2 regions of the Paeniglutamicibacter sp. genome follow, and region 1 is predicted to be linked to the other one. Evidence: riboswitches for the same ligand, from Rfam matches in the RefSeq annotation. Region 1 holds a riboswitch; the other holds the start of a gene.
The links. A riboswitch is a leader RNA that binds a small molecule or an ion and turns the genes downstream of it on or off. The one in region 1 is predicted to bind thiamine pyrophosphate.
Positions count from the first base shown of each region.

Region 2: another riboswitch for thiamine pyrophosphate. It lies ahead of thiC (phosphomethylpyrimidine synthase ThiC); the one in region 1 lies ahead of thiM (hydroxyethylthiazole kinase).

Region 1 covers NZ_JBKKAP010000179.1:18,697-22,102, reverse strand. Annotated here, with positions in the region: gene pgm (phosphoglucomutase (alpha-D-glucose-1,6-bisphosphate-dependent)) at 1-53, shown strand, start outside; gene ACLQ7E_RS20930 (aldehyde dehydrogenase family protein) at 216-1,679, opposite strand; TPP riboswitch at 1,807-1,907, shown strand; gene thiM (hydroxyethylthiazole kinase) at 1,899-2,717, shown strand; gene thiE (thiamine phosphate synthase) at 2,717-3,376, shown strand; gene thiD (bifunctional hydroxymethylpyrimidine kinase/phosphomethylpyrimidine kinase) at 3,373-3,406, shown strand, end outside.
Region 2 covers NZ_JBKKAP010000107.1:6,903-10,308, forward strand. Annotated here, with positions in the region: gene thiC (phosphomethylpyrimidine synthase ThiC) at 1-1,383, opposite strand, end outside; TPP riboswitch at 1,396-1,503, opposite strand; gene rplS (50S ribosomal protein L19) at 2,030-2,389, shown strand; gene lepB (signal peptidase I) at 2,450-3,139, shown strand.

The sequences.
Region 1 (3,406 bases):
TGGCCCGGGTGCAATCGGAGGCGAAGGACATCGTCTCAGCGGTGCTCGGATAATCAGCCGCCCGGCCCGGCGCCTCACACTGAGGGAATGCGCCGGGAAGGCCGGAGGCTCCCCCTGTGCGGGGAGCCTCCGGCCTTCGTCGTTCCTGCCGGGGAATCCGCGCAACGGTGCGGAACAACCGTGGCCCGCAAGTGCGTATGCGGATTGTGGAATATTTACATGAGGCGGTCGATGAGCTTGGACTTCGCCCAGGTGTAGGGCGGGTAGATCGCCTTGAGCGTGTCCACCACGGTGGTCTTGCCCATCACGGCACGCATCTGCGAGAGCCGCTCGAACCCATGCCGCCCGTGGTATGAACCCATGCCGGAGGCGCCCACGCCGCCGAAGGGGAGCCCCGGGACGGCCATGTGCACGTTGGGCGCGTTGTGCACGATGGCACCGGCCCGCACCTGGTCCCCGAACGCGGACTGCAGCCTGGGGTTCTCGCTGAACAGGTAGGCGACCAGCGGGTTGGGGCGCGCATTGATGAAGCGCACCGCCGCGTCGAAGCTTTCCACCGCGATGATCGGCAGGATCGGGCCGAAGATCTCCTCGCGCATCAGCGGCGAGCCCGGATCCACGTTGGCCATCACCGTGGGCTCGATCTTCAGGGTGTCGGCGTCGTACCCGCCACCGATGAGGACCTCGCCGTGCTCCAGGTAGGAAACCAACCTGTCGAAGTGGGCCTTGTTCACGATGCGGCCGTAGTCCCGGCTGGCCAGCGGGTTCTTGCCATAGAACCCGGTGATCGCCTTGGCGAGCTGCTTTTCCAGGTTCCGGGCGGCATCGCCCACCGCCAGCACGTAGTCGGGCGCCACGCAGGTCTGCCCGGAATTCATGAACTTTCCGAAGGCCAGCCGGCGCGCCACCGCCACCGAAGTCCCGTCCATCACCACGGCCGGGGACTTCCCGCCCAGCTCCAGGGTCACCGGCGTCAGATGCTCCGCAGCGGCGCGGGCCACGATCTTCCCCACCCGCTCTCCGCCGGTGAAAAAGATGTGGTCAAAGTGTTGTTCCAGCAAGATTTTGCTGGTTGATGCCCCGCCCTGGACGACGGCGCACGCCCGGTGGTCCAGGAACTTGGGGACCAGCCGGCCCAGCACCGCGGAGGTCGCCGGGGCCAGCTCCGAGGGCTTGAGCACCGTGACGTTGCCCGCGGCGATGGACGCGACCAGCGGGGCGAGGATCAGCTGCAGCGGGTAGTTCCAGGCACCGATGACCAGCACCACGCCCAGGGGCTGCGGCTCGATCTTGGCCGCCGCGGGATGCAGGGCGAGCGGGATCTTCACCGCCTTGGATTCCATCCACTCGGAGAGGTGCAACTGCGCGTGGTCGATTTCCGCGCGCACCATGTCGATCTCCGTCATCTTCGCCTCGACCGCACCCTTGCCCAGGTCGTCGGCCAGTGCATCGATGAAGTCCTGTTCGTGCGCCTCCAGCATGCGCTCGAGTGCCTTGAGCTGCGAGGCCCTGAAACGGCGCGGGTGGGCCAGCCGGGTGGCCACCACGTCGTGCATCGAGGCGACGATCTCCACGATGTTCTCCGGCAGTTCGGGCACCACTTCGGGCAGCTCGAGCTCGTTCAACGCCGTCGACTCGCGAGGCGCTGCGGATTTATGTGAAGTGTCGGATGTGCCCATGTCCTGAGCCTACGGCCAGTGTGGCATCGGCAACAGGCCGCCACGCCTTGCGGGGGGGCCGGGGCGCGCGGGCTCCGCGTGGCGACATCGACTTGCCCGCCCCGGCGCCCGGTGGGATAGGCTCGCGCATAGTGACACGGGGTGTCGGCGCGCACGCGACCGGCTGAGATGAAACCCGTAGAACCTGATCTAGTTCGTACTAGCGGAGGGATGTTGCTCATGGAATCCATGGCGCCTTCAAGACTTGTAACACCCGGCGAGCTCGCCGATGCCCTGGGCGCCCTGCGCGCCTCCACACCCCTTGTCCAGTGCCTGACCAACGCCGTGGTCACCAACTTCACTGCCAACGTGTTGCTGGCCGCCGGGGGCTCCCCCGCCATGGTCGACGTGCCAGGGGAGGCAGGTGACTTTGCCGCGATCGCGGCGGGGCTGCTGGTGAACCTTGGCACCCCGAACACCGAGCAGGCAGCGGGCATGCGCGAGGCTGTTGCCGCCGCCGGCGCCGCCTCGACGCCCTGGGTGCTGGACCCCGTGGCGGTCGGGTCGTTGCGCGTGCGCACCTCGCTGGCCCGTGAATTTGCGGCCGCCGGACCCACCGTGATCCGCGGCAACGCCTCGGAGATCCTGGCGCTTGCAGGGGCCTCTGAGGGCGGGCGCGGGGTCGAATCCACCGATTCGGTTGCCGCTGCAACCGACGCCGCCATGGCGCTGGCCAGGCGCAGCGGCGCCGTCGTCGCGGTCTCCGGGGAAGCGGACCTGGTCACCGACGGGGTGCGCACGGTGCACGTGCACGGCGGCAGTGCGATGTTGACCCGCATCACCGGCGGCGGGTGCGCGCTGGGCGCGATCTGCGCCGCCTTCCTGTCCACCGGACCCGACCCGCTGGTGGCCACGGTTGCCGCGCACGCCTTCTACTCCGTGGCTGCAGAACGCGCCGCCGCGGTGAGCCACGGGCCGGGAAGCTTCGCCGTGGACTTCCTGGACTCGCTGTACTCGCTCGCCCCGGCCGACCTGGCCCAAGCGGCGGTGCTTTCCTGATGCCGACCTCCGGAATCTACCTCGTGGCCGACTCGGCCTCGACCGCCGGCCGCCCGTTGGCCGAGATCGTGAAGGCGGCGGTGGACGGCGGAATCACGACGGTGCAGCTGCGCTGCAAGGACCTGGCGGCGGCGCACTTCCTGGACATCGTCCTGGGCTGCGCCCGGCACACCGCCGGCCGCGCGCAGCTGCTGGTCAACGACCGCGTCGACGTGTTCCTGGCCGCCCGCGCGGCCGGGGCCGACGTGCAGGGGGTGCACATCGGCCAATCCGACCTGCCCGCATCCCTGGTGCGTGGGCTCATCGGGCCCGACGCCGTGCTGGGGCTCAGCGCCGCCACCGATGCGCAGATCGAGGCGGCAAACCGGCTGCAGTCCAGCTCCCCGGGCACCATCGACTACCTGGGGGTCGGCGCCGTGCACGCCACCCCGACCAAGAAGGACCACCCCGAACCGCTGGGACACGCGGGCCTGGCCCGCGCCGTGGGACTCAGCGGCCTGCCGGTGATCGCCATCGGCGGGATCGACGCCGCGGATGTGGCCCCGCTGGCCCGCACCGGGGCCGCCGGCGTCGCGGTGGTCCGCGCCATCTGCGCCGCGGAGGATCCGCGCGCCGCAGCCACGAACCTACGCAGCCTCTGGGAGGGCACCAAGCCATGAACACCCCGAACACCAGCACCGTGAAGAACA
Region 2 (3,406 bases), on a different contig from region 1:
GTCGTCCTTGTTCGGCAGACCCAGGTGTTCCTTGGGGGTGACGTAGCAGAGCATTGCGGTGCCGTAGCGGGCGATCTCCGTGGCACCGATGGCCGAGGTGATGTGGTCATAGCCCGGGGCGATGTCGGTGACCAGCGGGCCGAGCGTGTAGAAGGGTGCACCCTTGCACAACTCCTGCTGGCGCTCGACGTTCTCGCGCACCAGGTGGAAGGGGATGTGTCCGGGTCCCTCGACCATGACCTGCACATCGAATTCCCAGGCCCTTGCCGTGAGCTCGGCCAGGGTGTCCAGCTCGGCGAACTGGGCGGCGTCGTTGGCGTCGGCAATCGAACCCGGGCGCAACCCGTCGCCCAGGGAGAACGCCACATCGTACTGGGCGAAGATCTCGCACAGCTCGTCGAAGTGCGTGTACAGGAAGTTCTCCTGGTGGTGGGCCAGGCACCAGCCGGCCATGATGGCCCCGCCGCGCGAGACGATGCCGGTCACCCGGTTGGCCGAGAGCGGCACGTAGCGCAACAGCACCCCTGCGTGGATGGTCATGTAGTCAACGCCCTGCTCGCACTGCTCGATCACGGTGTCGCGGAAGATCTCCCAGGTCAGTGCGTTGGCCTCGCCGTTGACCTTTTCCAGTGCCTGGTAGATCGGCACGGTGCCGATGGGGACCGGGGCGTTGCGGATCAGCCATTCGCGGGTGGTGTGGATGTCATCGCCGGTGGACAGGTCCATCACGGTGTCGGCGCCCCATTGGGTGGCCCACTGCAGCTTGTCCACTTCCTCGGCGATGGAGCTGGTGACAGCCGAGTTGCCGATGTTCGCGTTGATCTTCACCAGGAAGGCCTTGCCGATGATCATCGGCTCGGACTCGGGGTGGTTGATGTTGACCGGGATGATGGCCCGACCCGCAGCTACCTCGCTGCGCACCAGTTCCACGTCGCAGTTCTCGCGCAGGGCAACGAAGCGCATCTCGGGGGTGATGACGCCGGCCCGGGCATAGTGCATCTGCGTGACGCGCTTTCCGGCATGTGCGCGTCGGGGGATTGGACGGCTTCCCTTCCATTCGGCCGATGCCTTGCCGCGGCGGACCGCGGACTTCCCGTCGTCGAGCAGGTTCCTTTCGCGTCCGGCATACGTCTCGGTGTCCGAGCGCTCCTCGATCCATGTGTTGCGGAATGCGGGCAGCCCAACCACCGGGTCGCTTCCAGGGCCTGCCGTGCGGTAGACCTGCAGCGGGGCGTTGTCCTTTCCTCCGGGGGAGGGTTCCAGGGCGATTTCGGTGACCGGGACCCGGATCCCCGAATCGGTGTCCTCGAGGTAGGCCAGGGAATGGGACTTCAGGGACTGTGTCTCGGCTGGCTCCGCAGCGTTTTGGACAGGGCTGTGCATTGAAATGGTGTTGCTCAAGGAGTACTCACTTCCTTCGCCGGCATTACCCGGACAGGTTCAACGGTCGCAAGCTGCGTCAGCTCGATCTCAGCCCCTGCAAGGGCCCCCGTGTGGTCGTAAGTGAAACTATCACATGTTTCAACGCCGCATCGATTGTGACCATGAACACCGGAGCGTTGCACCCGGTTCCGCGTCCCGGATCCAGCCTGATCGGCGCGCGACGGCGAACCGTCATGGCTTCGAGGCCGGTTCCTGCTGATTTCCGGGTTTTTTCGGGAGCCGCGGCCATGTTGGCGGGGGATTTGGGCCCGACTCGCCCCGGTTGGAACGGGGTCGATTCGGCCATGGCATCGACGGGACAGGACAACCAGGGGCCGAATCCCTCTTGCGCATGCCCCCGGCCTTCCCGGGACTTCGCGCCAGGGCCCGGAGTGTGGCAAAATGGATTCTTGGGTCTACTGGGTTCTGCTCCTGCCGCAGGGGGAACGAGTCAACAGTTGGACCTCACCCCGATCCGCAAACGGATCGGGGTACTAAGCTTCGGACCGCCACATCTTTTCCCTCGACGCATTTGTGCGTCTTGCGGAACAATTACGGTCCGTGTCTAAGGTAGGTGACCTGCGGCGTCTGCCTAGGAGATACATTCATGCGTATTCTCGACTCTGTCGACTCAGCTTCGCTGCGTAGCGATGTCCCGGACTTCCGCGCCGGTGACACCGTCAAGGTTCACGTAAACATCATCGAAGGCAAGAACTCCCGTGTCCAGGTCTTCCAGGGCTTCGTCCTTGGTCGCCAGGGTGACGGCGTTCGCGAAACCTTCACCGTTCGCAAGGTCTCCTTCGGCGTCGGCGTAGAGCGTATGTTCCCGGTACACTCCCCGGTCCTGGATAAGGTCGAACTGGTATCTCGCGGCGACGTTCGCCGTGCGAAGCTGTTCTACATGCGCGATCGCCACGGCAAGGCAGCGAAGATCCGCGAAAAGCGCGACTTCCGGCCCTCCAAGTAGCCAGAAAAACGAGAGCCTTCATCCATGCCGCCCATCGGGTGGCGTGGATGGGGATCCATCGTGGATCGATCTACTGAATCGGAACGTTTTTCCGCTTCGACAAAGCGCCGGTCCCCTTCGAGGGGCTGGCGCTTTGTCGTTGGCGCGCTTGCTGCGGCGGCGGTGATCACTCTTGGCGTTCGCGCCACCGTCGTTGACTTCTTTTACATCGGTTCCACTTCCATGGAATCCACATTGAACCCGGGTGAGGGACTGCTGGTGAACCGGCTTGCCTACAAGGATGCCGAGATTCAACGCGGGGATGTAGTCATCTTCGATGGCCGTGGCTCGTTCCTGCCTTACGAGCGACCCAACGCCCTGGATTCACTTGCCTGGGCACTTCGCCTGGCCGGCAGCGACGCGGTGTACGTCAAGCGCGTCATCGGCGTCGGCGGCGACACCGTCAGCTGCTGCGGCCCCGATGGGCGCCTGAGCGTCAATGGCGTCCCCGTCGAAGAGCCCTATGTCTTTGCCGGGGACAAAGCGAGCGACATGGATTTCGATGTGCAGATTCCCGAGGGGCGACTGTGGGTCATGGGGGACCACCGCTCGGTGTCCGAGGACTCGCGTGCACTGTTGGGAGCACCCGGTGGCGGCATGATCGTCACCAAGCGCGTCATTGGCAAGGTGTCCGACGTGATCTGGCCGTTGGACAGCAAACGCCCGATTGAGGGCTCGTCGATATTGAGCGGACTGCCCAACGCCGAGTAACCCGATGCCCGTCCGCGCCTGAATCCGGGAGTGCGCTGGCGCCCAGGGACTTTTTCCCGGCATCCGCACGATTGACGCAAGCCCCTGGGCTACTGATCTCCACGACACGACACGACACCACACGACGTAAGGCAGAGTGCGGCCACCTTATGCCTGATACCTGCCTGCGAGTCCGCCCCGGACTTGCAACCCCGGACCGGCATCGCGATGGCAAGCCCATCCATGCCCCTATTTACGGATCGCCTGAATTATTGAGCGGCGTTCTAC